DNA from 4 places in the Streptomyces sp. NPDC005775 genome. Region 3 is predicted to be linked to each of the others. Evidence: riboswitches for the same ligand, from Rfam matches in the RefSeq annotation. Region 3 holds a riboswitch; each other region holds the start of a gene.
What was found. Region 3 has a riboswitch for cobalamin ahead of ACFYPA_RS10020 (ribonucleoside-diphosphate reductase subunit alpha). Riboswitches for the same ligand answer to the same signal wherever they lie in the genome.
Positions count from the first base shown of each region.

Region 1: it holds a riboswitch for cobalamin, as region 3 does, so the genes downstream of both, ACFYPA_RS01655 (CbtB-domain containing protein) here and ACFYPA_RS10020 (ribonucleoside-diphosphate reductase subunit alpha) in region 3, are expected to answer to the same signal.
Region 2: it holds a riboswitch for cobalamin, as region 3 does, so the genes downstream of both, ACFYPA_RS18735 (ABC transporter substrate-binding protein) here and ACFYPA_RS10020 (ribonucleoside-diphosphate reductase subunit alpha) in region 3, are expected to answer to the same signal.
Region 4: it holds a riboswitch for cobalamin, as region 3 does, so the genes downstream of both, ACFYPA_RS36270 (cobalamin biosynthesis protein) here and ACFYPA_RS10020 (ribonucleoside-diphosphate reductase subunit alpha) in region 3, are expected to answer to the same signal.

Region 1 covers NZ_JBIAIU010000001.1:369,569-376,546, forward strand. The annotation lists gene ACFYPA_RS01625 (MmcQ/YjbR family DNA-binding protein) at 1-366, shown strand, start outside; gene ACFYPA_RS01630 (MmcQ/YjbR family DNA-binding protein) at 363-731, shown strand; gene ACFYPA_RS01635 (pirin family protein) at 855-1,820, opposite strand; gene ACFYPA_RS01640 (tetratricopeptide repeat protein) at 1,964-2,320, shown strand; gene ACFYPA_RS01645 (GNAT family N-acetyltransferase) at 2,429-2,938, shown strand; gene ACFYPA_RS01650 (CbtA family protein) at 3,086-3,874, opposite strand; gene ACFYPA_RS01655 (CbtB-domain containing protein) at 3,904-4,119, opposite strand; adenosylcobalamin (AdoCbl) riboswitch at 4,165-4,258, opposite strand; gene ACFYPA_RS01660 (histidine phosphatase family protein) at 4,383-5,018, shown strand; gene ACFYPA_RS01665 (glycoside hydrolase family 15 protein) at 5,125-6,978, opposite strand.
Region 2 covers NZ_JBIAIU010000007.1:247,225-254,202, reverse strand. The annotation lists gene ACFYPA_RS18750 (PRC and DUF2382 domain-containing protein) at 140-1,180, shown strand; gene ACFYPA_RS18745 (ABC transporter ATP-binding protein) at 1,286-2,074, opposite strand; gene ACFYPA_RS18740 (iron chelate uptake ABC transporter family permease subunit) at 2,071-3,114, opposite strand; gene ACFYPA_RS18735 (ABC transporter substrate-binding protein) at 3,183-4,250, opposite strand; cobalamin riboswitch at 4,286-4,473, opposite strand; gene ACFYPA_RS18730 (acyl-CoA dehydrogenase) at 4,934-6,835, opposite strand.
Region 3 covers NZ_JBIAIU010000003.1:589,054-596,031, reverse strand. The annotation lists gene ACFYPA_RS10035 (helix-turn-helix domain-containing protein) at 1-421, opposite strand, end outside; gene ACFYPA_RS10030 (hypothetical protein) at 503-715, shown strand; gene ACFYPA_RS10025 (ribonucleotide-diphosphate reductase subunit beta) at 721-1,737, opposite strand; gene ACFYPA_RS10020 (ribonucleoside-diphosphate reductase subunit alpha) at 1,737-4,115, opposite strand; cobalamin riboswitch at 4,255-4,389, opposite strand; gene ACFYPA_RS10015 (GNAT family N-acetyltransferase) at 4,434-4,946, opposite strand; gene mctP (monocarboxylate uptake permease MctP) at 5,064-6,698, opposite strand; gene ACFYPA_RS10005 (DUF3311 domain-containing protein) at 6,695-6,949, opposite strand.
Region 4 covers NZ_JBIAIU010000026.1:38,429-45,406, forward strand. The annotation lists gene ACFYPA_RS36255 (class II aldolase/adducin family protein) at 1-108, opposite strand, end outside; gene ACFYPA_RS36260 (inorganic phosphate transporter) at 345-1,607, shown strand; gene ACFYPA_RS36265 (hypothetical protein) at 1,630-1,875, shown strand; cobalamin riboswitch at 2,049-2,180, shown strand; gene ACFYPA_RS36270 (cobalamin biosynthesis protein) at 2,315-3,343, shown strand; gene ACFYPA_RS36275 (cobyric acid synthase) at 3,340-4,881, shown strand; gene cobN (cobaltochelatase subunit CobN) at 4,902-6,978, shown strand, end outside.

The DNA.
Region 1 (6,978 bases), on a different contig from region 3:
GCCGACTGTGCCGAGGAGCTTCCCGGATCCCGGCTGGAGCATCCATTCGGCGACGACTGGGAGGTCTTCAAGGTGCGCGGCAAGGTGTTCACGCTGATGACCGAAGTCCCGGGGCGCCCCGTCGTGATCCTCAAGGCGGACCCCGGTGAGGCCCACGCACTGCGGGAGCAGTACAGCCACATCACCCCCGGATACCACATGAACAAGAAGCACTGGATCACGCTGGAGGGCAGGGACGGCGTCGACAAGGAACTCGTCGATGAGCTCGTCACCGACTCCTACCGGCTCGTGGTCGCTCACCTGCCCCGGGCCGAGCGACCTGTCGACCCGCACACCTACGGCAGCCGCACGCGGGCGGCCCGGTGAGCACGGCCGGTGAACGGCTCCAGGACATCGCCCGCCAGGCGGCCCTCGCGCTGCCCGGGACGGACCACGGTTACCCGTTCACCAAGCACCTGGACGTGTACAAGGTCGCGGGCAAGGTGTTCCTGATCATCACCGACGACCCTGACGAACAGATCATCACGGTCAAGTGCGAACCCGAACACGCCCGCGCGCTCGTTCACGGCTATGCCTCGATCACACCGGGCCGCTACCTCGACAAACGGCACTGGATCTCGCTCGGGCCGGGCCCCGGCATCGCCGAGCGGCTGGTCACCGACGCAGTCGAGGACTCCTATGACCTGGCCGTCGAGCGGCTGCCCGGGCGCGACCGCCCCCGTACCCGATGAGCACCGCAAGCGCGCTCACGCGCCTCTGAGCCCGCGCCTGTCAGTGCCCCGTGGTTCCGAAAACCGAGGCACCGTCGCCGACGGCCAGGACGGGGCGTGCATGCCGCGACGGGAAACGCGAGGTCAGCGCACGCGCCCCCGGGCCTTCAAGGGCACAGGGGGCAACGCCGGAGCAGGGAGCGGCGCACCGTCGTACCCGCGTACTGAGCCGAACCGGTCACCGTTCATCCAGTCCTCACGGGCCTGCGTGATATCGGCCTGGGTCCTGCCCACGAAGTTCCACCACATGACGATCTCCTCCTCGAAGGGCTCACCGCCCAGGAGCATCAGACCGGCGTCGGACTTCGCGCGCAGCGGGAGCTCCGTGCGGCCGCAGCCGAGATAGAGCATGGAGCCGGGCAGGACGGGGACTCCGTCGACCTCCGCCTCGCCCGACATCGACAGCACGGCGTACTCGAAGTCGGGGTCCATCGGGAGGCGCACTTCGGCCCCGCCGCTCAGGGCGAGGTCGGCGCCGACGATCGGGGTGTACGCGGTGCCGGGCGAGGTGGCTCCGTCGAGGCTGCCGAGGATCACCGTGGCCGTGAGGCCTGGGGCGGTGACCTTCGGGAGGTCCGTGTGGTGCTGGAAGTGCGGCTCGACGTCCCGGTGGGCAGCGGGGAGGGCGACCCAGAGCTGGGCGCCGTGCAGCAGCGCGGCGTGCGGCCTGGGGCTCTCCTCGGAGTGGCTGATGGCGCGACCGGACGTCATCAGGCCGAGCTCGCGCGGACGGATCGTCTCCAGGCTGCCCAGGCTGTCGCGGTGCAGGACCTCGCCCTCATGCAGCCAGCTGACCGTCTGCAGTCCCATGTGGGGGTGCGGCGGCACCTGCATCCCGGGCTCGTCGGCGATGTCGTCGGGGCCGTAGTGGTCGACGAAGGCCCAGGCCCCGACCATGCGGCGGCCCAGATTGGGCAGCAGCCTGCGGACCTCGGTGGACTCGCCGAGCCGGACATGACGTGGCGTGAGGAGTTCACGTACGGGTTCGGCGACGACGAAGCCCCGCCCTCCGCAGACGGAGGGCGAAGCTTGGCGATCGAGATTGCTCATGGCGGTCAACCTATTCCCGTGCGACTTCGGGCGGGCCGTACCCACGCCGAATATTTAGTGGAATGTTAAACCATCTGTGGGTGTTGTGGCGGTTGGATACCTACGGGAGCGGCCCGGCGGCACCCCTCGACCGAGGAGGTCACATGAGCGACACCTACTACGAGTTCGGTACCGCTGCCGAGCGCTGGGAGCGCGCTCAGTTCTTCTTCGGGTCGAAGGAGTACACGATCGCGGCCCGGATCCTGGGCGGACTGGTCGAGGAGGTGCCGGAGCAGGTCGCACCGCGGTTGCTGCTGGCGCGGTCCTACTACCACTCGGCGCGCCTCGGCCCGGCCGAGACGGAACTGCGGGCGGTGCTCGAACTCGACCCGGTCGAGCAGTACGCCCGGCTGATGCTCGGCCGCACGCTGGAGCGTCAGGGCCGGCAGGCCGAGGCGGACACGCAACTGCGGATGGCGGCCGCCCTGTCGGGGGACTTCCCTCCGGCAGGCGGTGCCTGACCGCGGCACGCACCCAGGGGCACCCCGACGTCGGAGTGCCGTACGCGGCTCGGCCGCACCCGGATATCCGGGTGCGGCCGAGCCGCGTCGCGTGATACTTCACAGAGCATGACCAACCTCGTCACCCCACGCCTGCTCCTGAGCCCGATGACCGCTGTGGAAGCCGGGCAGGTGGCGTCGGGCCGGCCCGCCGACGGTGCGCGCTGGGCTCCCGGTTATCCCTCACCGGGCGAGATGAGGGCGGCCCAGCGGTTCCTGGAGACCTGCGCCGACACGGGCGACCCGAGCCCCTACGGTCCGTACGCGATACGGCGGCGTGAGGACGGGCTGCTGATCGGCGGGGCAGGGTTCCACGGGGCGCCCGACGAGAACGGACACGTCACGATCGGGTACGGCCTCGTGGAGTCGGCACGAGGACAGGGATACGCCTCCGAGGCGCTTCGCGGGCTGCTGCGCTTCACCCGCGACCGGGGCATCGCCTGCGTCCACGGCGACACCGACCTCGACAACATCGCCTCCCAGCACGTCATGACCGCGGCAGGCATGCGCCTGGTGCAGGAGGACGCCTCGCTGAAGCACTATCGGATCGACTGGGACGGGCCCGCCGCCGAGGAGTGAGGCAGCGGACTGCTCCCGCACACGTATGGAGCCCGCCGGGGTCACCCCGGCGGGCTCCATACGTGCCGTGGACGCGGCTCGCACCGTCCTGCCGCCCACGTCACGCCGCTCCGCGCCGGCCTGTCAGGGCCGTGACGGCTCCCGGAGTCAGCCTGCGGCGGTGGTGGCGGGCCGGCTCATCGTGCCGTCCGTTGCCGCAGCCACATCCGGCCCCGGCACCAGCAGGCGTTCGGTGAGATAACCGAAGACCAGCCCGAAAGTGGTCCAGAGTGTGACCTGCACCGCGAGCGTGGCCAGTCTGAACTCCCAGAGCAGAGAAGCCGGGAAGTCCTTCCCGACCTCGTCGAACGAGGGCAGGAAGGCGTAGGCGAGGCCGGTCACCAGCACATAGCCGGTGGCGGCAGCGATGGTGGCGTTCCAGTTGCCCAGGCGCGGAGCGAGCCGTCTTCCGAGAATGACGGCGGCCACGGCCAGCAGGACGCTGAGCGCGACCATCAGGAAGAACAACGCGGTGCGCCGGCCGATGGTGTCCGCTTCGCCGACCGCCGGCGGATTGGCCGGGTACTTCAGGAACGGCACGATGTACACCGTCAGCAGGGCCGCTCCCGCGATCAGGGCAGCCGTCGCCCGGGGGCCGAACCGCCCCAACCGGCCGAGGGCGTAACAGAAGACGAGTGCGGCGATGCCGCCGACGGCGACGCCGAAGACGAGTACACCGGTGGCGAGGCCCCCGGTGGCCTGCATGCCCCGGCTGACGAGTTCCTCGCCGCCGCCGTGGTCGTGGCTGTGGCTGTGGCTGTGCGCCTCTTCGAGGGCGATGGCCGCGTCGACGCGCGACTCCCCGAGGAAGTAGGCCACCACGAGTGCGAGCGCACCCGCGACGAGACCGGCCAGCATGCCGCGGACCAGCAGAGCTCTGACAGATATGGAGTTCATGAGGGATTCCCCTGGATCAGCCGGATGGATCAGTGGCAGGGGAAACCGAGGAGGTGGCGTCCGTCGTGGACCCACTCGTGCACGCCTTCGCCGGAGATGAGCGCGGTGGCGCCCTGCTCCGCGCCGACGAAGTACAGCAGGATCAGCATGAGGACGCCGAAGAAGACCGCCCAAGGGGCGATGGCCTTCAGCGAGATGGGGGTGATGGCGGGTGAGACCGTGGCGGGGGCAGCAGTCTGTGCCATGGCAGAACCTCCTGAGGGAACACGCGTCCCGATCGTGGTGCCTGAGACGAAGGTGCTGGGTCTGACTTCCCGCACACGTACGGGTTCACAGTGGCGCGACCGTGCCGGATTCTCACCGGACTTCCGTCACACCCTCGTCATGTCGTCGCGACCATACCGCCTGGGCGGGAGAGCCGCCATGGTGCCCGTGGATCGGCCGGAAGGCCCCGGATGCCAAGGTGTGCATGGCAACGTGGCCATAGTTCAGGGAGTTGAGAGCGGGAATGACGGTACGGGTGATGTTGGTCTCACCGGGTATGAACGCCGCCCTGCGCGAGGCCCGGTTCGCGGGCGACGCACCCCTCGACGGCTCCGGGCTCGCCCAGGCACGGGCTGCCGCCGGCTCGGTGCCCGCCGCGGACCGGTGGTTGAGCGGTCCGTCCCGGCGCTGCACCGCGACCGCGAAGGCCCTCGGCCTGCGCCCCGACGCCGAACACGCCCTGCGGGACTGGGAGATGGGACGCTGGTCCGGCGCACGACTGGCCGAGGTGAGCGTGGACGAGCCGGACGGGGTGGCGGCCTGGCTGGCGGACCCGTCGGCCGCTCCGCACGGCGGCGAGTCACTGCGGGAGCTGTGCGCCCGCGTGGGCGCTTGGCTCGACTCCCTGCACGGAGCGACTTCCGGTCAGGTCCGGGAGGAAGTGGCCGAGTCCGGTGCGGGCGGGAAGGATGTGGGCCGGGTCCTGGGAGTGGTCGAGCCCGGCGTGGTCCGGGCCGCGGTCGTCCATGCGTTGGGCCTCCCGCCGCAGGCATTCTGGCGGCTGGACGTGGCCCCGCTGACGGTGACGGAGCTCAGCGGCAGGTCGGGGCGGTGGAACTTGCGTTGCGGCCGGCCACTCGGTGCGGAAGCGAGCATCTGACGATTTCGGCGCGGGAGGAGCGGGAGCATCGGGAGGAGCGGGCACCGTACGGGCCGGGGGGGCGCGCTCCTAGTGGGGACGACGTAAGCGGGAACAACCGGCGTCTTCACACCCTGCCCGCGCCCCCGCGTGCCGCGTTGAGCCTCGCGTCCAGGGTGATGGCGGCGTCGATCAGGGCGAGATGAGTGAACGCCTGTGGGAAGTTGCCCAGTTGTTGACCCGTCAGGGCGATCTCCTCCGAGTACAGGCCCAGATGGTTGGCGTAGGTGAGCATCTTCTCCAGGACCAGCCGGGCCTGGTCGACGCGTCCGGCCCGCGCCAGGGCGTCGACGTACATGAACGTGCACAGGGAGAACGTTCCCTCCGAACCGCGCAGGCCGTCGGGTGATGCCTCGGGGTTGTAGCGGTAGACGAGGCTGTCGCTGACCAGCTCGTGTTCCATCGCGTCCAGCGTGGTCGTCCACATCGGATCGTCCGGCGTGATGAAGCCGACCGTCGGCATGCGCAGCAGGGACGAGTCGAGCACGTCGTCGCCGTAGTGCTGGACGAAGGCCTGCTTCTCCGGGTTCCAGCCCCGGTTCAGCACCTGCTGGTAGATCGTGTCCCGCGCGTCCACCCAGCGGCCGCGGGCCGCGGGGCGGCCGTCGTCGTAGGCGATGCGGACGGCGCGGTCGAAGGCGACCCAGGACATGACGCGGCCATAGGTGAAGTCCTTCTTGCCGCCGCGGGTCTCCCACAGCCCCTCACCGGGCTGGTCCCAGTGATCGACCAGCCAGTCGAGAAGGGTGTGCAGCGCGCCCCAGCCCCTGGTGTCCAGGTGCATGCCGTGCTGGTGCGCGAAGTAGATGCTGTCGAGCGCCTCACCGTAGATGTCCAGTTGCAGCTGGCCCGCCGCACCGTTGCCGATGCGAACCGGGGCCGATCCGCCGTACCCCTCCCAGTGACCCAAGGTCTCCTCGACCAGGTCGGAGGAGCCGTCCACGCGGTACATGATGTTCAGTGGGCCGGTGCCGCCCTCGTGGCCGGCCTCCTCCTTCACGCGGTCGTGCAGCCAGCTGATGAACGCCCTTGCCTCTTCCCTGAATCCGAGACCCAGCAACGCGTACACGGAGAACGACGCGTCACGGATCCAGGTGAACCGGTAGTCCCAGTTGCGCTCTCCGCCCAGTTGTTCGGGCAGGCCCGCCGTGGGGGCGGCCACCAGGGCGCCGGTGGGCGCGTACGTCATGAGCTTCAGGGTCACGGCCGAGCGTTCCACCGCTTCCCGCCACCGGCCCGCGTAGGTGGACTGGCCCAGCCAAGTGCGCCAGAACTGGACGGTGTCGTCGAAGAGTTGCTGGAACTCCGCCACGGGGACCTCGTGCGGCGGCCCGTCGGGGGACGACTCGATGACCAGGCCGCGCTGCTGGCCGGCCCGCAAGGTCAGGGTGAAGCGCAGATCGTTGTCACCCGAGAGGATGTTCAGCAGCCGCTCGTCCCCGGGCTCGCGGACCGCGTGGACGGCGAGGTTCATGTCCGGTGAAGTGAACAGCGCCCCGCGCTCCGTGATGTGCAGCTCGTGCGGTTGGCGGCCGTAGTCGAAGCGCGGAGCGATCTCCCCTTCGAAAGTCACGCTGCCCCGGACGCAGCGCAGCATCCGCACCAGGCGGTGCCGGTCCGTCGCCGTCGTTCCGGTCACCGGCATGAAGTCCACCACCTCACCGGTGCCGGCCTCGGTCATGAAACGCGTCACCAGCACGGCCGTGTCGGGATGGTAGAGCTGCTTGCTGGTGTAGGTCTCCGCGACCGGCCTGACGGTGAAGTGACCGCCCTTGCGACGGTCGAGCAGGGCGCCGAAGACACTGGGTGAATCGAAGCGCGGACAGCAGAACCAGTCGATCGTCGCGTCCGTGGTCACGAGGGCCGCGGTCTGCAGATCACCGATCAGACCGTGATTCTCGATCAGGGGGTATTCATCCAC
Region 2 (6,978 bases), on a different contig from region 3:
GACGTGGGGCGGGCACGGCACCCGGCCTCCGGCGGCCGGGCGGTTGCAGCGCCCATCCGGGTGAGGCGCGATGGAATCCGGACGCGCCTCCCCTGCTGGACCCACCTACAGGACGCGCCCGGGCGAGGAGGAATCAGACATGGGAGCCGCTGACGGTTTCACGGATTCCGGAGAGCTCGACGGCCTGACGGTGTACGACACCGAGGGCGAGAAGATCGGCAACGTCGGGCGGGTGTATGTCGACGACACCACCGGCCGACCGGACTGGATCACGGTCAAGACCGGCCTGTTCGGCATGAAGGAGAGTTTCGTGCCTCTCGCCGGAGCCCGTCGCGTGGGCTCCGACCTGCACATCTCGCACCCGAAGGACCGGGTCAAGGAAGCGCCCCGGGTGGACGCGGACGCGCATCTGTCCGTCTCCGAGGAGGAAGAGCTCTACCGGCACTACGGCCTGACCCGGACCACGAAGGCCAATATCGGCGACCGCGCCGGAGCCGGCGGCACCAAGGGCGCCGACGCACCGACCACGGCCGGCACGGGCACCATGGGCGCGGCCGGAGCCGGAGCCGCGGCCGGGGCCGGAGCGGCAGCCGGGGCCGGCGCCGCGGGCACGGGCCGGACGGCCTCCGGGACCTCGGCCGGCATGGCCGGTACGGGCGCCGGGACCGGCAAGCACCGCGACACCGAAACCTCGGGCACGGCCCGTCCGCTGGTCGGAGCCGGTGCGGGCGCCGAACGCTCCAGCGCCGACCTGGGCGGCAAGGAGGAGATCATCCGCTCCGAGGAGCAGCTCCACGTGGGCACCGAGGAGTTCGAGAGCGGCAAGGCCCGCCTCCACAAGTACGTCGTCACCGAGAACGTCACCAGGACCGTGCCCGTGACGCACGAAGAGGTGCGCGTGGTCCGCGAACCGCTCGCGCCGGGCGACAGGGCGGCCCGGTCCGACATCACCGAGCAGGACGTGGAGGTCACCCTCCACGCCGAGCGCGCGACGATGCGCAAGGAGACCGTGCCGGTCGAACGGGTACGGATGGAGACGAAGAAGGTGACCGAGCAGAAGGAAGTCTCCGCCGAACTACGTAAGGAGCAGATCGACTACGCGGACGGCACCACCAAGAGCGGCAAGGACATGGGTGGCAAGGACATGGGCGGCGAATCCGGCCGGGGACGGCGCCGCTGACCCGCGGCACACCCCTGCGGACGGCCGTACCGCACAGGAGAGGGGCGGGCCCCGCACCGGGGCCCGCCCCTCTCGGCTCGCAACGGCCCGGCGTCCGCAGGGGTGTCAGGGGCGCCCCGGACAGAAGCGCACCGAAGGCCGCCCCTCGGGACCGTCCGGTGTCACGACGGCGCGCACCCGGTAGACATCGGCGATGAGCGCCTCGGTGATCACCTCGGCGGGGGTGCCGCCCGCGACGACGCGTCCCTCGTCCATCACCACGATCCGGTCGCAGAACATCGCGGCCAGGTTGAGGTCGTGCAGGGCGACGACGGCGGTCAGGGGCAACGAGGCGACCAGCGACAGCAGTTCGAGCTGGTGCTGGATGTCCAGGTGATTGGTCGGTTCGTCCAGCAGGAGTTCCCGCGGCTGCTGGGCGAGCGCCCGGGCGATCTGGACGCGCTGGCGCTCGCCGCCCGAGAGCGTGTGCCAGGACTGGTCGCGGCGTGCGGCGAGACCGGTCCGTTCCAGGGCCCCGTGCACCGCCTCCTCGTCCATCGCCGTCGGCGCCGACCAGGCGCGGCGGTGCGGGATGCGGCCCAGGCGTACGACGTCCACGACGCTCAGCTCGACCTGCGTGACGGCGTGCTGGTCGACCATCGCGACGCGCCTGGCGACGGTGCGGCGGCCGACGGCGACGAGCGGATCGTCGTCGAGGGTGACCGTTCCGGCGTCCGGGGCCAGGACTCCGGCCAGTATCCGCAGCAGGGTGGACTTCCCGGAGCCGTTCGGGCCGATCAGCCCGATGGTCGCGCCGGGCGGTGGAGCGAGGGAGACCCCGTCCAGGATGAGGCGGCCGCCCGCCTCCCGGCTGACCCGCTCGGCCCGCAGCCCCCCGGGGGCGGTCCGGGTCATGGGGTCCGCCGGGTGCGGTAGAGGACCAGCACGAAGGCGGGGACCCCGATCAGCGCGGTGACGACTCCCACCGGAACCTCCTGCGGGTCGAGTACGGTCCGGGCGAGGGTGTCGACCCACACCAGGAAAACGGCCCCGGCCAGTGCGGTGACCGGCAGCAGCCTGCGGTGCCCGGAGCCGGAGAGCGCACGGGCCGCGTGCGGCAGGACCAGACCGACGAAGCCGATGGCACCGGCCGAACTGACGAGGGCGGCCGTCAGCAGCGCGGTCGTGCACAGCAGGACGATGCGGGTACGGCCGACGTGGACACCGAGGGTGGCCGCCGCGTCCTGGCCGAAGGCGAAGGCATCGAGCGTACGGGCATGGCCGAGGCAGATCAGCAACGTCACGACGAGCACGGCGGAGCAGATCCACACATCGCTCCAGCCGACGCCGCCGAGCGAGCCCAGCAGCCAGAACAGCACCCCGCGGGTCTGCTCGGCGTCGGCGGCGGTCATCACGACGAAGGAGGTGAGCGCGGAGAAGAGCTGCATGGCCGCGACCCCGGACAGGACGACCCGGTCGGTACTGCCGCCGAGGGTATGGCTGAGCAGCATGACGAGGGCGAAGGAGCACAGCGCCCCGATGAACGCCCCCGCCGAGAGGGAGACCGCTCCCCCGCCGACGCCGAGGACGACCACCACCACCGCACCGGTCGAGGCCCCGGAGGAGACCCCGAGGACGAACGGGTCGGCGAGCGGGTTGCGCAGCAGCGACTGCATGACGGTGCCGCAGACGGCGAGCCCGGCACCGCAGACCGCAGCGAGCAGGGTGCGCGGCATGCGCAGGTTCCAGATGATGCCGTCCCGGATCGGGCTGAGCCGGGACTCACCGGCACCGAAGTGGGCGGCCACCGTGGACCAGACGTCGGCGACGGAGATCCGGGCGGGGCCGATGGTGACGGCGAGGGCGATGGACAGGGCGAGCAGCAGCACGCCCCCGGCCCACAGGAGTCCGCCCCGGATGCCCCGGACACCCCGGATGCCCCTGACACCCCGTATACCTCGGATGCCGGACCGGGCGTCCACACCCGCGTCCTCGCGCGGCGCCGCGGCCTGTTCGGTGTCCGTCACCCCGCGAGTCCGAAGGTGCGCAGACCGGCGGCGACGCGCTCCACGCCCTCGACGGTCCGGATGGTGGGGTTCATGGCCTGGCCGCTGAGCAGCACGTAGCGCTTGTGCCGGACGGCGTCCATGTTCTTCGTGACGGGGTCGGACTCCAGGAAGGCGATCTTCTTCGCGGCGCTCTCGGCGGTCTGCGACTTGCGGGTCAGATCGCCGATGACCAGCACGTCCGGGTTGCGGTCGGCGACGGTCTCCCAGTTGATCTGCGGCCATTCCTCGTGGGTGTCGTCGAAGGCGTTCCGCGCCCCGAGTTCCCGGGTGATGATGCCGGGCGCTCCGCAGCAGCCGGCCAGGTACGGGGCCTCGGAGTTGGCGAACCAGTACATGAGGGAGGCTCCGGAGGCGTCCATGCCCCCGGTCGCCTTCCGTATGCGGGCGCGCAGCACGGCGACGAGCTTCTCGCCGCGCTCGGGGACACCGAACACCTTCGCCATCTCGCGCACTTCGGTGTAGACGCTGTCCATGGTCAGGGCGCCGGTGCGGACGCCGTCGCCGTCCTTGCTGTTGTCCTTGGCGGTGCAGTCGGCGGGCGAGACGTAGGTGGGGACGCCGAGCCTCTCGAACTGCTCGCGGGGAGCGACACCACCCTTGGCGAGGGTCGACTCGAAGGAGGCGCTGACGAAGTCGGGCTCCTGATCCAGGACCTTCTCCGACGAGGGGCGGTTGTCGGAGATCCTCGGGACGCCGGCGTTGGCCTTCTCCAGGCCCTTCAGTACCGGGTCGGTCCAGGTGGCGGTGGCGGCGATCCGGTCGGCGAGGCCGAGCGACAGCAGGATCTCGGCCGATCCCTGGTCGACCGGGACGGCACGTCGGGGAGCCGCTTCCACGGTGACGGTCCGCCCGCAGTTCTTCAGTGTGACCGGATAGCCGTCGGCTGCCGTCGGTTCGGCGGTGGTGCTGTCCCTGCCGCCGCCGCAGGCCGTCAGCAGGAGCAGGGCGGCGGTGAGCAGGGCGGCGTTGCGGGCGCGGCCGGTTATGGGCGGCACGGAGTACCTCGGCGTCTCTGGGCCCATGCGCGGGACCCGGTGTACGGAGTTCCGCGGCCCGGTACCGGACCACGGGTGCCAGCAGGTCTTCGGACTCGGGTTCATGCGGACGGGACGCCTTCCCGGGAAACCGTGCGTCTCCCAGTGGCCGTGGCCCCGCCCGTCCCCCTCACCGCTGCGCGTCAGTTCCGGATTCGCACCGGATTCCCTGACCCCTACGTGGAGTTCGACTGGCTCGGGCACGCTACCACGAGCCTCCGCGCAGCTCAGCGGCGGTACGCGGCGGTGGAGCGGCCGGGGGGGGGGGGCCCCCCCCCCCCCCCCCCCCCGGGGGCCCGCCGCCCCCCCCCCCCCGCCCCCCCCCCCCCGCCCCCCCCCCCCCCCCCCCGGGGGGGCGCGCCCCCCCCCCCCCCCGCCCGGGCGGGCGGGGGGGGCCCCCCCCCCGGGGGGGGGGGGGGGGGGGGGGGGGGGGGGGGGCGGGGGGGGGGGCCCCCCCCCCCCCCCCCGGGCGCCGGGGAGTCCGGACGACCCCCGCCCCGGTCACCCCTTGCGGCGAACCGATTCGCCACCGTCGGTGGGCGGCCCCTGACACCACCGTGAGAGCGCGGCGGCTGTGCCCCAGAAGGCCGGCAGGACGACACGGAGGCCCAGGCGCTGGGCCGCGTCCGCCGCCCGGCGCGGCACAGCGGCTGCCCGGCGCGGTGCACCCGTCATCGCGCGCCCCCCGCGGGTTCCCGGTCCGCGGCAGTGTGCCAGGAGGCGCCCGGGTCGTCGTACGCGTCGGTGTAGTGGGCTCCGGCGATGGGCCAGTCGGCGAGCAGTTCCCCGGGCAGCGCGAAGGACGCGGCCAGTTCCGGGAGGTGGCGGCTCACCGCGGCGACGAGCTGCTCGGTGGCATCGGTCAGCCCGTCGACCTGACCGGCGGTCAGGTGACCGGCGGCGAGCAGGTCTCCGCTGTTGTGCGCGACCCAGCGCAGCGCGAACAGCCGGGCCAGATCACCCAGCCGCTCGCGGGCCGCACCGCCGGGCAGGGTCGCGAGCGCCTTCTCGTACGCGTGGGCCGCCTGCCGGTACGCATGGGCCTCGACTCCGCGCAGCGCGGGGCCGGATGCCGCGTTCCACCGCTCCAGCGGGCCGCCGTGCGGCACCTGCGCCATCCGTGCGGCCGCCCGGTCGAACCAGATCCGCTCCACCTGGTCCAGGAGCCGGCCGAGGAACGGGAGGTCGGTGAGGTCGCCGCTCGGGGGGCCGTCGGCCCGCTCCTCCTGCGGGGCCCGTGCCGCGTCGAGGAGCAGTCCGGCGGCCGCCCGGGAGTGGATGGCCAGATTGTCACCCTCCGCGGTGATGGCGCCCTCGATCCCGGTGACGAGTTCGGTCATGCCGTTGTTCTCCAGCAGCCCCTGTGCGCCGCACCGTTCGCGGCACTCGACGATCACGGAGCGGGCCTGCCAGGTGATCCAGCCCTTCGCGATGTCGACCAGCCGCTCGGCCGGCTCACGCTCCGCGGGCGGCCGTGCGGCGGCCTTCTCCCACCGGTCGAGGACGTGGCGGTGCAGCAGGCTCATCGCGAAGACGGTGGCCATGGCCTCGGCGAGGGGGCCGTGGTGGCTGCGGTGGTCGATCACCGGCACCGGCGGGGCCGAGCGGCCCCCCGAGACGAAGCGGTGGCCTCCGTAGCGGACGGCGACGGCCAGCGTGGCGCGGGCGGAGCCCACCGCACTGGCGCTCATGCAGATACGGCCCGTGGTGACCCGTCCGATCGAGGCGAGGAAACGGCGCCTGCGCCCCTCGGTCTCGCTGCGGAACACCCCGTCGTCGCCGACCCGCCCCTGCGCGCCGCCGAGCAATGCCCCCCGGCCCACGAAGACCTGGTCGAAGGAGGTCAGACAGTGGTCGACCGGACTGCCCATCCGTGCCGGAAGCCGGCGCACCCGGATGCCGGGCAGGGCCCGGGACGCGTCCGTGAGCGGCACCAGCAGCAGGAAGACCCCCTGGTCGGCGCCGTCGACGATCAGCCGGGCGGCGACGAGTCCCGACTTGGGGCCGCCCGCGGGGCTGGTGTTGGGCATGAACTTCTGCGCACCGGCGTGCGGGGTGTGCAGCACGAACCCGTCCCGGCCGGGGTCGTAGGTGGCGGTCGTCTCCACGGCTGCCGCGTCGTTGCCGTGCGCCACCTCCGTACAGAGGAAGGTGCCGATGCGTCGCAGCCGGAGGAAGTCCGACAGATCACGGGGACCGTCCGCGTCATGGTCCAGCAGGCTGCCGAGGAAGAGGTTGTAGTGAATGCCCGCGACCGTGGCGAGCGCCGGGTCCACCGGGGCGAGCCACTCGTGCAGGGCGGCCATGGCACGGGGGTCGGCGGCCGGGCGGGCGGCGCTGTCCAGTGCGTTGTTGAGCGTGCGCAGCCGTGCGTGGGCCAGGGCGAGGCGCTCGTCGGGGGTGGGCCCGGGAGGCGGCCAGAGCGGCCGGCGGAACGGCTCGGTAGCCACGAGCCGTCGCCAGAAGCCGTGCTCGCGGCGGGCGTCCGGGCCGAGGAGCACGGCGCTGAGCGGACCGGCGACCGGCCCGGTTCCGGCTTCCGAGTGATCGGCACTGTCGAAAATGGTGTTCATAAAAGCGGGAACGATCAGGATTCGTCCAGGACACCCCCAGGATGCGGCGTCCCGGCGATCTCCCTCTCCCGGCGAGGCGCGCCACCGCCACCGCGCCACCGGTGCCCGTCACCCGTATGCAGCAATCCGCCGCGCTGCGCGGG
Region 3 (6,978 bases):
CCTTCGGGAAGCGGCGGGCCAGCTCGGTGGCGTGCCGCCAGTGGGTGGTGCAGCGCCGGCCGTCCAGCAGGCCGGCCGCGCCGAGCACGTACGCCCCCGAACAGACGCTCAGCACCCTGGACCCTCGGCCCACGGCCCGGCGCAGCGCCTCCAGGGCCTCCTCGGGGTACTCCCGGTCGGTGAAGCCGCTGCCGGCCGGGACGGCGATGAGGTCGGCCTCCTCCAGCCGGTCGAGGCCGTGGGGCGTGCTGATGGTGAACCCGGCATGGGTGCGCAGGACGGGGCCCTCGGCGGAGACCACGGCGAAGTCGTGCACCGGCAGTCCGTCCTCGCTGCGGTCGAGTCCGAACACCTCGCAGACCACGCCGAGTTCGAAGGGGTTGACCGCGTCGAGCAGCAGGACGGCGACATTCTTCAGCATGGCTCCAGTGTGGCAGTAATTCGATGCTCCATGACAGTCCTGCCACTGCCGCGATCGGTGGGAACCGGCGACAGTAGAGGCATGAACACATTCCTGAACTACCTGGGCATAGCAGTCGTTTTCGCACTCTTCCTGGCACCGGCGCTGGTCGGCATCGCCCGCGAACGCCGCATCGACCGCCAGCTGCGGGAAGCGGAACGGGGCCGGAGCGCCGAGCCCCCGCAAACGGCCGACGCCGCGCGGCCGGTGAGGGCCGCACGGCGTCCGTACGTCAGGAGCTGGGCGAGGATCTGAACGGATCAGAAGTCGTCGTCGAAGCCGACCGTGCCCTCGACGGCCACCTGGTAGGCGGACGGGCGGCGCTCGAAGAAGTTCGTCAGCTCCTGGACGCCCTGGAGCTCCATGAACGAGAACGGGTTCTCCGACCCGTACACCGCCGGGAAGCCCAGCCGGGTGAGCCGCTCGTCGGCGACGCACTCCAGGTACTGGCGCATCGACTCGGTGTTCATCCCGGGCAGGCCCTCGCCGCACAGGTCGCGGCCGAACTGCAGCTCCGCCTCGACGGCCTCCTTCAGCATGTCGGTGACCTGCTGCTGGAGCGCGTCGTCGAAGAGATCGGGCTCCTCCTTGCGGACGGTGTCCACGACCTCGAAGGCGAAGTTCATGTGCATCGTCTCGTCACGGAACACCCAGTTGGTGCCCGTGGCGAGGCCGTGCAGCAACCCGCGCGAGCGGAACCAGTACACGTACGCGAAGGCGCCGTAGAAGAACAGCCCCTCGATGCACGCCGCGAAGCAGATCAGGTTCAGCAGGAAACGGCGGCGGTCGGCCTTCGTCTCCAGCCGGTCGATCTTCTCGACCGAGTCCATCCACCGGAAGCAGAACTGCGCCTTCTCGCGGATCGACGGGATCTCCTCGACCGCGTCGAACGCGGCCGCCCGGTCGTCCGGATCGGGCAGATAGGTGTCCAGCAGCGTCAGGTAGAACTGGACGTGCACGGCCTCCTCGAAGAGCTGCCGCGACAGGTACAGCCGCGCCTCGGGAGAGTTGATGTGCTTGTACAGCGTCAGCACGAGGTTGTTCGAGACGATCGAGTCACCGGTCGCGAAGAACGCCACCAGCCGTCCGATCAGGTGCTGCTCGGCGGGCGACATCTTGGCGAGGTCCGCCACGTCGGAGTGGAGGTCGACCTCCTCCACGTGCCAGGTGTTCTTGATCGCGTCCCGGTAGCGCTCGTAGAAGTCCGGGTAGCGCATCGGCCGCAGGGTCAGTTCGAAGCCCGGGTCCAGCAGGTTCTTGTTCTTGTCGGTGCTCATTACTGGCAGGCCTCGCAGGACTCGGGGTTCTCGAGCGAGCAGGCGATCGCGTCCGCGTCGGGTGCGGCAGCCTGCTCGGGGATCGGGGCGGCGGACGCCGCACGGGCGATCCGGGTCGCCGGGCGGGAGCGCAGGTAGTACGTCGTCTTCAGCCCCTGCTTCCAGGCGTACGCGTACATCGAGGAGAGCTTGCCGATCGTCGGCGTCTCCAGGAACAGGTTCAGCGACTGGCTCTGGTCGAGGAACGGCGTACGGGCCGCCGCCATGTCGATCAGTCCGCGCTGCGGGATCTCCCACGCGGTGCGGTACAGCGCCCGCACCTCCTCGGGGATCCACGCGAAGCCCTGCACGGAGCCGCTCGCCTCGCGCAGCGCCTCACGGGTCCGCGCGTCCCACACGCCGAGCTTCTTCAGTTCGTCCACCAGATAGGCGTTGACCTGGAGGAACTCGCCGCTGAGCGTCTCGCGCTTGAAGAGGTTCGAGACCTGCGGCTCGATGCACTCGTACACGCCCGCGATCGAGGCGATCGTCGCCGTCGGCGCGATGGCCAGCAGCAGCGAGTTGCGCATCCCGGTCTTCGCGACGCGGGCGCGCAGGGCGTCCCAGCGCTCCGGCCAGTTCAGCTCGGTGTCGTAGTGGTCCGGGTGCAGCACACCGCGGGCGGCACGCGTCTCGGACCAGGCGGGGAGGGGGCCCGAGCGCTCGGCGAGGTCGCAGGACGCCTCGTACGCGGCGAGCATGATCCGCTCGGAGATCTTCGTCGACAGGGCGCGGGCCTCGGGGGAGTCGAACGGCAGCCGCAGCTGGAAGAAGACGTCCTGGAGACCCATCGCGCCCAGACCCACCGGCCGCCAGCGGGCGTTGGACCGGCCGGCCTGCTCGGTCGGGTAGAAGTTGATGTCCACGACCCGGTCGAGGAACGTCACGGCGGTACGGACGGTGGCGTCCAGACGCTCCCAGTCGATGGTGCCGTGGGAGACGAAGGCGCCGAGGTTGACCGACCCGAGGTTGCAGACGGCCGTCTCGCCGTCGTCGGTGACCTCCAGGATCTCGGTGCACAGGTTCGAGGAGTGCACGACGCGGCCCGGCTCGGCGGTCTGGTTCGCGGTCCGGTTGGAGGCGTCCTTGAACGTCATCCAGCCCTGGCCGGTCTGGGCGAGGGTCCGCATCATCCGGCCGTACAGCTCACGGGCGGGCATGGTCTTGCGCGCCAGGCCCTTGGCCTCGGCCGCCCGGTAGGCGGCGGCGAACGCGTCGCCCCACAGGTCGACCAGTTCGGGCACGTCGGCGGGGGAGAACAGCGACCAGGTACCGTCCGCGTCCACCCGGCGCATGAACTCGTCGGGGATCCAGTGCGCCAGGTTGAGGTTGTGCGTACGCCGCTGGTCCTCGCCCGTGTTGTCGCGCAGCTCCAGGAACTCCTCGATGTCCGCGTGCCACGTCTCCAGGTAGACGGCGGCGGCGCCCTTGCGCCGGCCGCCCTGGTTGACCGCGGCGACGGAGGCGTCGAGCGTCTTCAGGAACGGGACGATGCCGTTGGAGTGCCCGTTGGTGCCGCGGATCAGCGAACCGCGGGCGCGGATGCGGGAGTACGAGAGGCCGATGCCGCCCGCGTGCTTGGACAGGCGCGCCACCTGGTGGTAGCGGTCGTAGATGGAGTCCAGCTCGTCCAGCGGGGAGTCCAGCAGGTAGCAGGAGGACATCTGCGGGTGCCGGGTGCCGGAGTTGAAGAGCGTGGGGGAGGAGGGCAGGTAGTCCAGCCGGCTCATCAGCCCGTACAGCGCGGCGACCTCGTCCAGGGCGCGCTCGGAGGTGTCCTCGGCGAGACCGGAGGCGACGCGCAGCATGAAGTGCTGCGGGGTCTCGATGACCTGACGGGTGAGCGGGTGGCGCAGCAGGTAACGGCTGTGCAGGGTACGCAGGCCGAAGTAGCCGAAGCGGTCGTCGGCGCCGTCGGCGAGCGACCGCCCGACGATCGCGTCCAGGGCGGCCGCGTGCAGGGTGACGAACGCGGCGGTGCGGTCCGCGATCAGGCCCTCGCGGTGGCCGACGGCGACCGAGGCGGAGAAGGACGTCGCGCCCTGCCCGGCCGCCTCGTCCGCGATGGAGCGGGTGAGGAGGCGGGCGGCGAGCCGGGAGTAGGCGGGGTCCTCGGAGATCAGGCCCGCGGCGGCCTCGGTGGCCAGCGAGCGCAGCTCCGCCTCGTCCGACCGGGCGTTGCGGCCGCGCAGCGCCGCTGCGGCGACGCGTCCGGGGTCGGTGTCGGGCAGATCGGCGGTGAGGTCGGTCAGGGTCCGCAGCAGTGCGGTGCCCGGTCCGTCGCTCGTGGTTCCCGTTGACTCGGCCGCTGTAACCGGATCGGCTGGCGCGATGGTCACGTGGTGCTCTCCCTCGCTCGGCTCTGGGCCTGGCGGGAGTCGGGGGCAGCCGGGCGGAGCGGGACCCGGCGGGGCGGCGCACCGTGCGGCGTCCACCGGCCCATCCACGAGGCCCGGACGTCTGGGCATCCGGATCGGTCGAGCCGGATGCGCTGTCGGCAGGACCTCGGACTCGTGGGTGCACAAAAGCACACCGAACACACCGTTGCGGGACAGTTCCGGATTTGCACCGGATTTCCCTGCGGCGACAGCAGCCATGAGCATACATGTGGGGGCTGCTGGATGCGGCAGCCCCCACATGTTGTGTCGTGCTCGCTCCTACGCCGGAGAGCGCAGCTCCAGACGGTACGTCAGCAGCTTCAGGTCGTCGATGGGGCTCCAGTCCCTTTCGGGGGTCCGTACGAAGCCGAGGCGCCCGTAGATCCGGTGCGCCCCGAACATCCCCGGCTGCGTCGACAGGACGATCCCCGTGACGCCCGTGGTGCCCCGTGCGCGGTCGATGCAGGCCCGTACAAGAGCCTCGCCCGCCCCGGCACCCCGGGCCTCGCGGGAGACCGCCAGCATCCGGAATTCGGCCTCGTCGGCCGTGGCGATGTCGCACCACGGGTTGCCCGGCGGGGCGTAGGTGACCCCGCCCAGGACGCGGCCCCCGGCGTCGGCGGCCACCAGCACCTCGGCCTCGGCTGCCCGGCGGGGCACGTCGCGCAGCCGCACCAGGTACGGATCGTCGGCGCCGTAGTCCAGGAGCCCGTCGCCGAGATAGGCCTCGGCGGTGATCTCGCCGAGGAGTGCGTGCTCGGCGGGCTCGACCGGCCGGATCGATATGTCCATGGGCGTAAGTCTGCCGCATGCGGTGGCCGGATCCCCAAGAGGTTTTCCGCGGGACGCGCGAACGGGCCGCCGTACCCCTGACGCAGGAGTGCGGCGGCCCGTTCGCGCGGTCGACGGTCAGTGACCGCCCGGCGCACCGGCGGTCGCCGGCGGGAGTTCCGTCTTCACGCCGGGGTCGCCCGCGTCCGCGGTGTAGTCGCCCGGAGAGGTCTCGTCGATCCCCGCGGGCGCCTTCACGGCGTTCAGGACGAAGGTCAGGACGACGACCACGACGACGTTCAGCACGAAGGCCGTCAGGCCGATGTAGCCGATCTCGCCGAGGCCCGGGATCTCCTTGGAGGACCCGCCGAAGTGCTTCTGGGACGGGCTGGCGACCCCGTACGCGGCGAGCGTCCCGTACAGCATGCCGACCGCCCAGCCCGCGAGCAGCGCCCAGCGGTGGAACCACCGGGTGAACAGCCCGCCGACCAGGGCAGGCATCGTCTGGAGGATCCAGATTCCGCCGAGCAGCTGGAAGTTGATCGCGACCGTCTTGTCCATGGTGAGGACGAAGGCGAGCGCGCCGACCTTCACCAGCAGCGACACCAGCTTGGAGACCTTGGTCTCCTGCGCGGGTGTCGCGTCGGGCTTCAGGAAGTCCTTGTAGATGTTGCGGGTGAACAGGTTCGCCGCGGCGATCGACATGATCGCGGCGGGAACCAGCGCGCCGATGCCGATGGCGGCGAAGGCCACGCCCGCGAACCAGTCGGGGAACATGTTCTCGAACAGCTGCGGGATCGCCAGCTGGCCGTTGTCCACCTTGACGCCGGCGGCGATCGCCATGAAGCCGAGGAGCGCGAGCAGCCCCAGCATCAGGGAGTACAGCGGCAGGATCGTCGTGTTGCGGCGGATCACGTTGCGGCTGCGGCTGGACAGCGTCGCCGTGATCGAGTGCGGATACATGAAGAGCGCCAGTGCCGACCCGAGCGCCAGGGTGGCGTACCCCCAGTGGCCCGCCTCGCCGGGCGCGAGTCCGGCCACCGGTTTGCCGGCCGCCTCGTTCTTCGCCGAGAAGGCCTCGCCCGCCTTGGCGAAGATGTCGTCGAAGCCGCCGAGCTTGATCGGGATGTAGATGATCGCCACGGCGATGACCAGGTAGATCAGCCCGTCCTTGACGAACGCGATCAGCGCGGGGGCGCGCAGCCCGGAGGAGTACGTGTAGGCCGCGAGCACCGCGAACGCGATCAGCAGCGGCAGGTCCTTGATGAACCAGTGCGTGTTCTCGCCGCCGCCGACGCCCATCACGTCCAGCACCGCCTGGATGCCGACGAGTTGCAGCGCGATGTACGGCATCGTGGCGAGGATGCCGGTGACGGCGACCGCCAGCGACAGCCCCTTGGAACCGAAGCGGCCGCGGACGAAGTCCGAGGTGGTGACGTAGCCGTGCTTGTGCGACACCGACCACAGGCGCGGCAGGAAGGTGAAGATCAGCGGGTACACCAGGATGGTGTAGGGCACCGCGAAGAAGCCGGCCGCGCCCGCCGCGTAGATCGCCGCAGGTACGGCGACGAAGGTGTACGCGGTGTAGAGGTCGCCGCCGAGCAGGAACCAGGTGACCCAGGTGCCGAACGACCTGCCGCCCAGCCCCCATTCGTCGAGGCTGGCCTCGTTCTCGGCCTTGCGCCAGCGGGCGGCCATGAAGCCGACGACGGTGACGGCCAGGAAGAAGAAGATGAAGACGCCGAGTGCGACGCCGTTCACGCCGTCCTTCATGCTGACGCACCCCCCTTGCGGGCGCGCTGGTCACGCTGCCACAGCTTGTACGCGATCATCGTGAGCGCCGTGGAGATCAGCACCCAGAGCATCTGGTACCAGTAGAAGAACGGGATGCCGATGAAGGTCGGGTCGACCTTGGCGTACGAACTCACCCAGAGCATCGCCACGAACGGCGCGATGAGACACAGGGCGATGACCACCCTCATGGGTGTGACGGTGGGTGGCTTTCCTTCTGGTTCTTCCGCCATAACGGCGACTCCGTCCCCTCGCTGATCAC
Region 4 (6,978 bases), on a different contig from region 3:
CACGTTGCCCGACGTCCCCACGACCAGACCCTCGACAGCCGTCCTGCGGGCGGTGGCGACGACCGCATCCCAGGCTTGTCCGATCGATTCGCGCCACTCACTGCTCATACGAAGATCCTTTCAACGGATGAGCGACCCACCGTCGCCCGTCCCGCGAAGGCCCGCCCGAACCCAGGATTCCGGGCCCACACCGGCCCGTGCCGAAATCCCGCTGTCACCCGGCGGACGAAAAGGGCGACGGCACTCCGGTTGGGGTCACCGCAACGCCCTGCCCAGTTCATCTTCCGTTCACTCAGATTGCCTACGGTCCACGTGCCACTGACGTCGAACGATTGCCTGGGTAAATGGAACACATCACGCTGCTGCTCGCGATTGTGATCGTGACAGCTCTAGTGTTCGATTTCACGAACGGTTTCCACGACACCGCCAACGCGATGGCCACCACCATCTCGACCGGCGCACTCAAACCCAAGACAGCGGTGGCCATGTCCGCCGTTCTCAACCTCGTAGGCGCGTTCCTGTCGGTGGAGGTCGCCAAGACGATCTCCGGCGGGATCATCAACGAAGACGGGCTCAGAACCGAGGTCATCTTCGCGGCGCTCGTCGGCGCCATCCTCTGGAATCTGCTGACCTGGCTGGTCGGCCTGCCGTCCAGCTCCTCCCACGCACTGTTCGGCGGCCTGATAGGCGCCGCGGTGATGTCCGCGGGCTGGTCGTCGGTCGACGGCGGCACCGTCGTCACCAAGGTGCTGCTCCCCGCGGTCGCCGCACCGGTCGTCGCCGGGATCGCCGCGCTCCTGGCCACCAAGCTGACGTACCGCATCGGCGGGAAGGTCACGGGCGGCGCCCAGGAGAAGGCCACCGCGAAGGGGTACCGCGCCGGCCAGATCGCCTCGGCCGGGCTCGTGTCGCTCGCGCACGGCACCAACGACGCGCAGAAGACCATGGGCATCATCACGCTCGCCCTGGTCACCGGCGGCGTCCTCTCCCCCGGCTCCAACCCGCCGGTCTGGGTCATCGTGTGCGCCGGTCTCGCCATCGCACTCGGCACCTACCTGGGCGGCTGGCGCATCATCCGCACCATGGGCAGCGGCCTGACCGAGCTGAAGCCCCCGCAGGGCTTCGCCGCCCAGACCAGTGCGGCCACCGTCATCCTGGCCTCCTCGCACCTCGGCTTCTCCCTCTCCACCACCCAGTCGTGCTCCGGTGCCGTCATGGGCGCGGGACTCGGCCGCAAGGGCGGCGTGGTCCGCTGGTCCACCGCCACCCGGATGTTCGTCGCCTGGGGCCTGACCCTGCCGGCCGCCGGGCTGGTCGGTGCGGGCGCGGAGTTCCTCACCAAGCAGGGCACCTGGGGTGTCGTGGTCGTCGCGGCGCTGTTGATCGCGGGCTCCGCTGCGATCTGGGTGCTGTCCCGCCGCAAGCCCGTCGGGCACGGGGACGTCGCCCCTGCCGGTGAGGACGCCGAGCCCGCGGGCGTCGTCACCACCGCCATCGCGGCCGTCAGCCCGCCGCCCACCGCGGCGGCCCGGACCCACGACCTCATGGCCACCATCCCGGCCCCCGCCGGGCCGGTCGCCGACCCGGCCCGACCCGCCACGGTCTAAGAGCCTTCGGTAAGGACAGATCATGCACATCGACTGGGCAGCCCTCGGCACCGTCTTCGGCGTCTCCCTCGTCGCCACCATCGCGCTCGTGGGCCTCTTCACCCTCGGCATCGTCGGCCTCTCCAAACAGCCGGAACCGGCCGCGCAGGGCGAGTCCGCGGGCGGTGCGGCGGGCGGTTCGCTCATGGCGGCCCGGGCCGGCGCGTACGTCTGCTTCGGGCTGTGCGCCGCGGCCGTGGCCTACGGCATCTATCTGATCGTCGCCTGAGAGGTCACCCGACAGCCTCTGAGCCCCACCACTCCCACCCGCATCGGGCCGGACGCACCTCGTGCGCGTCCGGCCCGATGTGCGTCTCAGCACACTGCGCCGCCGCAGGTCAACGGCGAGTTGACGGGTGTTCGCGGGGCGTGGTGGACTGCCGGAGCCATTACGGCGACAGCAGAGGAAGCCGGTGCGAATCCGGCGCGGTCCCGCCACTGTCACCGGGGAGCAGTCCCCCACCACGGAAGTCACGGTCCACGCAAGCGGACTGGAAGGCCGGGGGAACTGCGGATCCGGAAGCCAGGAGACTCTCGTCGCCGTCACGTCGAACCAGGGCGCGGACCCTGAGTGAGGACATATCGCCATGCCCGGCTGCCGTGCGTCCGTCCCTGTGCAACTCACCACAGGTCCCCAGGTCCTTCGAGGCGCAACGGCCGGCTGAACCGTGCGTGCCGATCGCATCTTCGCGTACGGCGCCACGGCCGGTCTGATCGGCGATCTGCTGCTCGGTGACCCCCGCAGGGGGCACCCGGTCGCCGCCTTCGGGCGGGCCGCGGCAGACGTCGAACGCCGTCTGTGGCGCGACCACCGCGGGTGGGGCGCACTCCACACCCTGGTCTGCGCCGGAGGCGCCGCCGGGGGTGCCGCGCTGGCCGCCCGTGCACTGCGCCGCCACCCTGCCGCGTCCGTCGCCCTGACCGCGGCCGCCACCTGGTCCGTCGTCGGCGGGACGTCGCTGGGCCGAGAGGCCCGGTCGATCGGCGCCGCCCTGACCGCCGGGGACCTCGAACTGGCCCGGGAGCGGCTGCCGCGTCTGTGCGGCCGCGACCCGCAGTTCCTGGACGGCCCGCAGATCGCGCGCGCCGTCGTGGAGTCCGTCGCCGAGAACACCTCGGACGCCGTGGTCGGCGCCCTGGTGTGGGGTGCGCTGGGCGGGGTGCCCGGACTCGTCGGGTTCCGGGCCGCCAACACGCTCGACGCGATGGTCGGTCACAAGTCGCCCCGCTACCGGCGTTACGGCTGGGCCTCGGCCCGCCTCGACGACCTCGCGGGCTGGCCGGGCGCCCGGCTGACGGCCCTGCTCGCCGTGGCCGCCGGGGGGCGGCCACGGGGCGCCGTCCGGGCCTGGCGGGCGGACGCGGCCCAGCACCCGAGCCCCAACGCGGGCCCGGTGGAGGCCTCCTTCGCGGGGGCGCTCGGCGTGCGGCTCGGCGGGACGCTCGCCTACGGCGGCCGGGTCGAGCACCGCCCCGTACTCAACGGGGAGACGGGCCGCGCGGTGGAGCCCGAGGACATCGAACGGGCCGTACGGCTGTCGCGCCGGGTCAGTGCGCTGGCCCTCGGCGTGAGCGTCGCGGCCCGGCTGGGCGCGGGGTCGGCGGCACGACGGATCGCGGGAGCACGCTCTCCGAGCGCCCCCGTCACAGCACTTCGTACCGCGGCACCTCGAATCTCAGGACGGAGACCGACATGAGCGGCGGACTGCTGGTCGCCGGGACCACCTCGGACGCGGGCAAGAGCGTCGTCACGGCGGGCATCTGCCGCTGGCTGGTGCGCCGGGGCGTGAAGGTCGCGCCGTTCAAGGCGCAGAACATGTCACTCAACTCCTTCGTCACCCGTGAGGGCGCCGAGATCGGCCGCGCCCAGGCCATGCAGGCCCAGGCAGCCCGGGTGGAGCCGACCGCCCTGATGAATCCGGTGCTGCTCAAGCCCGGCAGCGACCGCTCCAGCCAGGTCGTCCTGATGGGGCGTCCGGTCGGCGAGATGAGCGCACGCGGCTACCACGGCGGCCGGCAGGAGTCGCTCCTGTCCACCGTCGTGGACTGCCTGGAGCAGCTTCGGGGCACGTATGACGCCGTGATCTGCGAGGGGGCGGGCAGCCCGGCCGAGATCAATCTGCGGCGCACGGACATCGTGAACATGGGCATCGCACGGGCGGCGCGCTTCCCGGTGGTGGTCGTCGGCGACATCGACCGCGGCGGGGTCTTCGCCTCGTTCTTCGGTACGACGGCGCTGCTCTCGGCCGAGGACCAGGCGCTGATCGCCGGCTATCTGGTCAACAAGTTCCGCGGCGACGTGTCGCTGCTGGAGCCCGGCCTGGACATGCTGCGGGACCTGACGGGACGTCCGACGTACGGGGTGCTGCCGTTCGCCCACGGCCTCGGCATCGACGAGGAGGACGGTCTGCGGGTCTCGCTGCGCGGCACCGTACGCGAGTCGGTGCTCGCACCGCCGCACGGCGAGGACATCCTGCGCATCGCCGTGTGCGCCGTGCCGCTGATGTCCAACTTCACCGACGTGGACGCGCTGGCCGCCGAACCGGGCGTCGTCGTACGGTTCGTGGACCGCGCCGAGGAACTCCACGACGCCGACCTCGTCATCGTGCCCGGCACCCGCGGCACCGTGAAGGCGCTCGCCTGGCTGCGCGAGCGCGGTCTCGCCGACGCCCTGCTGCGACGCGCCGCCGAGGGCCGTCCGGTCCTCGGCATCTGCGGCGGCTACCAGATCCTCGGCGAACGCATCGAGGACGACGTGGAGTCGCGCGCGGGGACGGTCGAGGGGCTCGGACTGCTGCCCGTCCGCATCCGGTTCGACCGGGAGAAGACCCTCGCCCGGCCGGTCGGCGAGGCGCTCGGCGCCCCGGTCGAGGGGTACGAGATCCACCACGGCGTCGCCGACGTGCGCGGCGGCGAGCCGTTCCTCACCGACGGGCGGGGCGAGCGCCTCGACGGCTGCCGCACCGGCGCCGTGTGGGGCACCCACTGGCACGGCTCACTGGAGAGCGACGTCTTCCGCCGCCGCTTCCTGACCGAGGTCGCGAGCGCTGCCGGCCGCCGTTTCGTGCCCGCCCCCGACACCTGTTTCGCCGGCCTGCGGGAGGAACAGCTCGACCGCCTCGGCGACCTGATCGAAGAACACGCGGACACCGATGCGCTGTGGCGACTCATCGAGTCGGGCGCACCGGCAGGACTTCCCTTCATCGCCCCCGGAGCACCTGGAGCACGCGCATGAACGCCCCACCGACCGCCCCGCTGAGCACCGTGCTGCTGCTGTCCACCGCCGACACCGACCTCCTCGCCGCGCGTGCCTCGGGCGCGCCGTACCGGATCGGCAACCCGGCCCGCATCGACGCCCGGGACGAACTGCCCGCGCTGATCGAGGGCTCCTCCGTCGCCGTCGTCCGACTCCTGGGCGGCAAGCGCGCCTGGGAGGACGGCCTCGCCGTCCTGAAGGCGTCCGGCATCCCGACCGTGCTGCTCGGCGGTGAGAGCGTGCCGGACGCGGAGCTGATGGCCGAGTCGTCCGCCCCGGCGGGCGTCGTCGCCGAGGCGCTGCGCTACCTGGTGGAGGGCGGCCCGGGGAACCTCGTCGAGCTGGCCCGCTTCCTCTGCGACACCGTCCTGCTGACCGGGCACGGGTTCGCCGAACCGCAGGCGATGCCCGAGTGGGGCCTGCACGGCGGCCGTACGTTCACCGAGGGCCGCCCGACCGTCGGCGTGCTCTTCTACCGGGCGCACCACCTCTCCGGCAACACCTCGTTCGTCGACGTGCTGTGCGACGCCATCGAGGCGCGCGGCGCCAACGCCCTTCCCGTGTACTGCGGTTCGCTGCGCGGCGCGGACGCCGGGCTGTACGAGCTCCTCGGCCGGGCCGACGCCCTGGTCGCCACGGTGCTCGCGGCCGGCGGAACCCGCGCGTCGGACGCCTCCGCCGGGGGCGACGACGAGGCCTGGGACATCGGCGCGCTCGCCGACCTGAACGTGCCGGTGCTGCAAGGGCTCTGCCTCACCTCCTCGCGCGCCGCCTGGGAGGCGTCGGACGCGGCACTGGCCCCCATGGACGCGGCGATGCAGGTCGCGATCCCCGAGTTCGACGGCCGGCTGATCACCGTCCCGTTCTCCTTCAAGGAGCAGGGCCCGGACGAGGTGCCGGTGTACCGCGCCGACCCCGAGCGCGCCGCCCGCGTCGCCGGGATCGCCGTGCGTCACGCCGTCCTCAAGCACAAGCCCAACGCCGAGAAGAAGCTCGCCCTGGTCTTCACCGCCTACCCCACCAAGCACTCCCGTGTCGGCAACGCGGTCGGCCTGGACACGCCCGCCTCCGCCGTCCGCGTCCTGGACGCCCTGAAGGAAGCCGGTTACGGGGTCGACGCGCACCCGGACAACGGCGACGAGCTCATCCACCGCCTCATCAACGCCGGTGGCCACGACGTGGAGTGGCTGACCGAGGAGCAGCTCGCCGCGGCCCCCGCCAGGGTTCCGCTGGCGGACTACCGGGAGTGGTTCGCGAAGCTGGAGCCGGGGCTGCGCGACTCGATGCTGGAGCACTGGGGCGAGCCGCCGGGCTCGCTGTACGTGGACGGCGACGACATCGTCCTCGCCTCGCTCCAGTTCGGGAACGTGGTGGTGCTGATCCAGCCGCCGCGCGGATTCGGCGAGAACCCGATCGCGATCTACCACGATCCGGACATGCCGCCCTCGCACCACTACCTGGCCACCTACCGCTGGCTGGAGAACACCTTCGGCGCGGACGCCGTCGTCCACATGGGCAAGCACGGCACGATGGAGTGGCTGCCCGGCAAGGGCCTCGGACTGTCCGCCGGCTGCGGCCCGGACGCGGTGCTCGGGGAACTGCCGCTGATCTACCCGTTCATCGTCAACGACCCGGGCGAGGGCACCCAGGCCAAGCGCCGCGGCCACGCCACGGTGGTGGACCACCTGGTCCCGCCGATGGCGCGCGCCGACACGTACGGCGACCTGGCGAAGCTGGAGCAGTTGCTCGACGAGTACGCGCTGGTCAGCGATCTGGACCCGACCAAGGCCCCCACCGTACGGGCGCAGATCTGGACGCTGGTCAAGGCCGCGGAGCTGCACCACGACCTGCATGTCGACGAGCAGCCGGGCGACGACGACTTCGACTCGTTCGTCATGCACATCGACGGCTACCTCTGTGAGATCAAGGACGTCCAGATCCGCGACGGTCTGCACATCCTGGGCGGCGGCCCGGTCGACGAGGCCCGGGTCAACCTGGTCCTGGCGGTCCTGCGCGCCTCGCAGGTGTGGGGCGGCACGGCGAACGCGCTGCCGGGCCTGCGGGCCGCCATCGCCG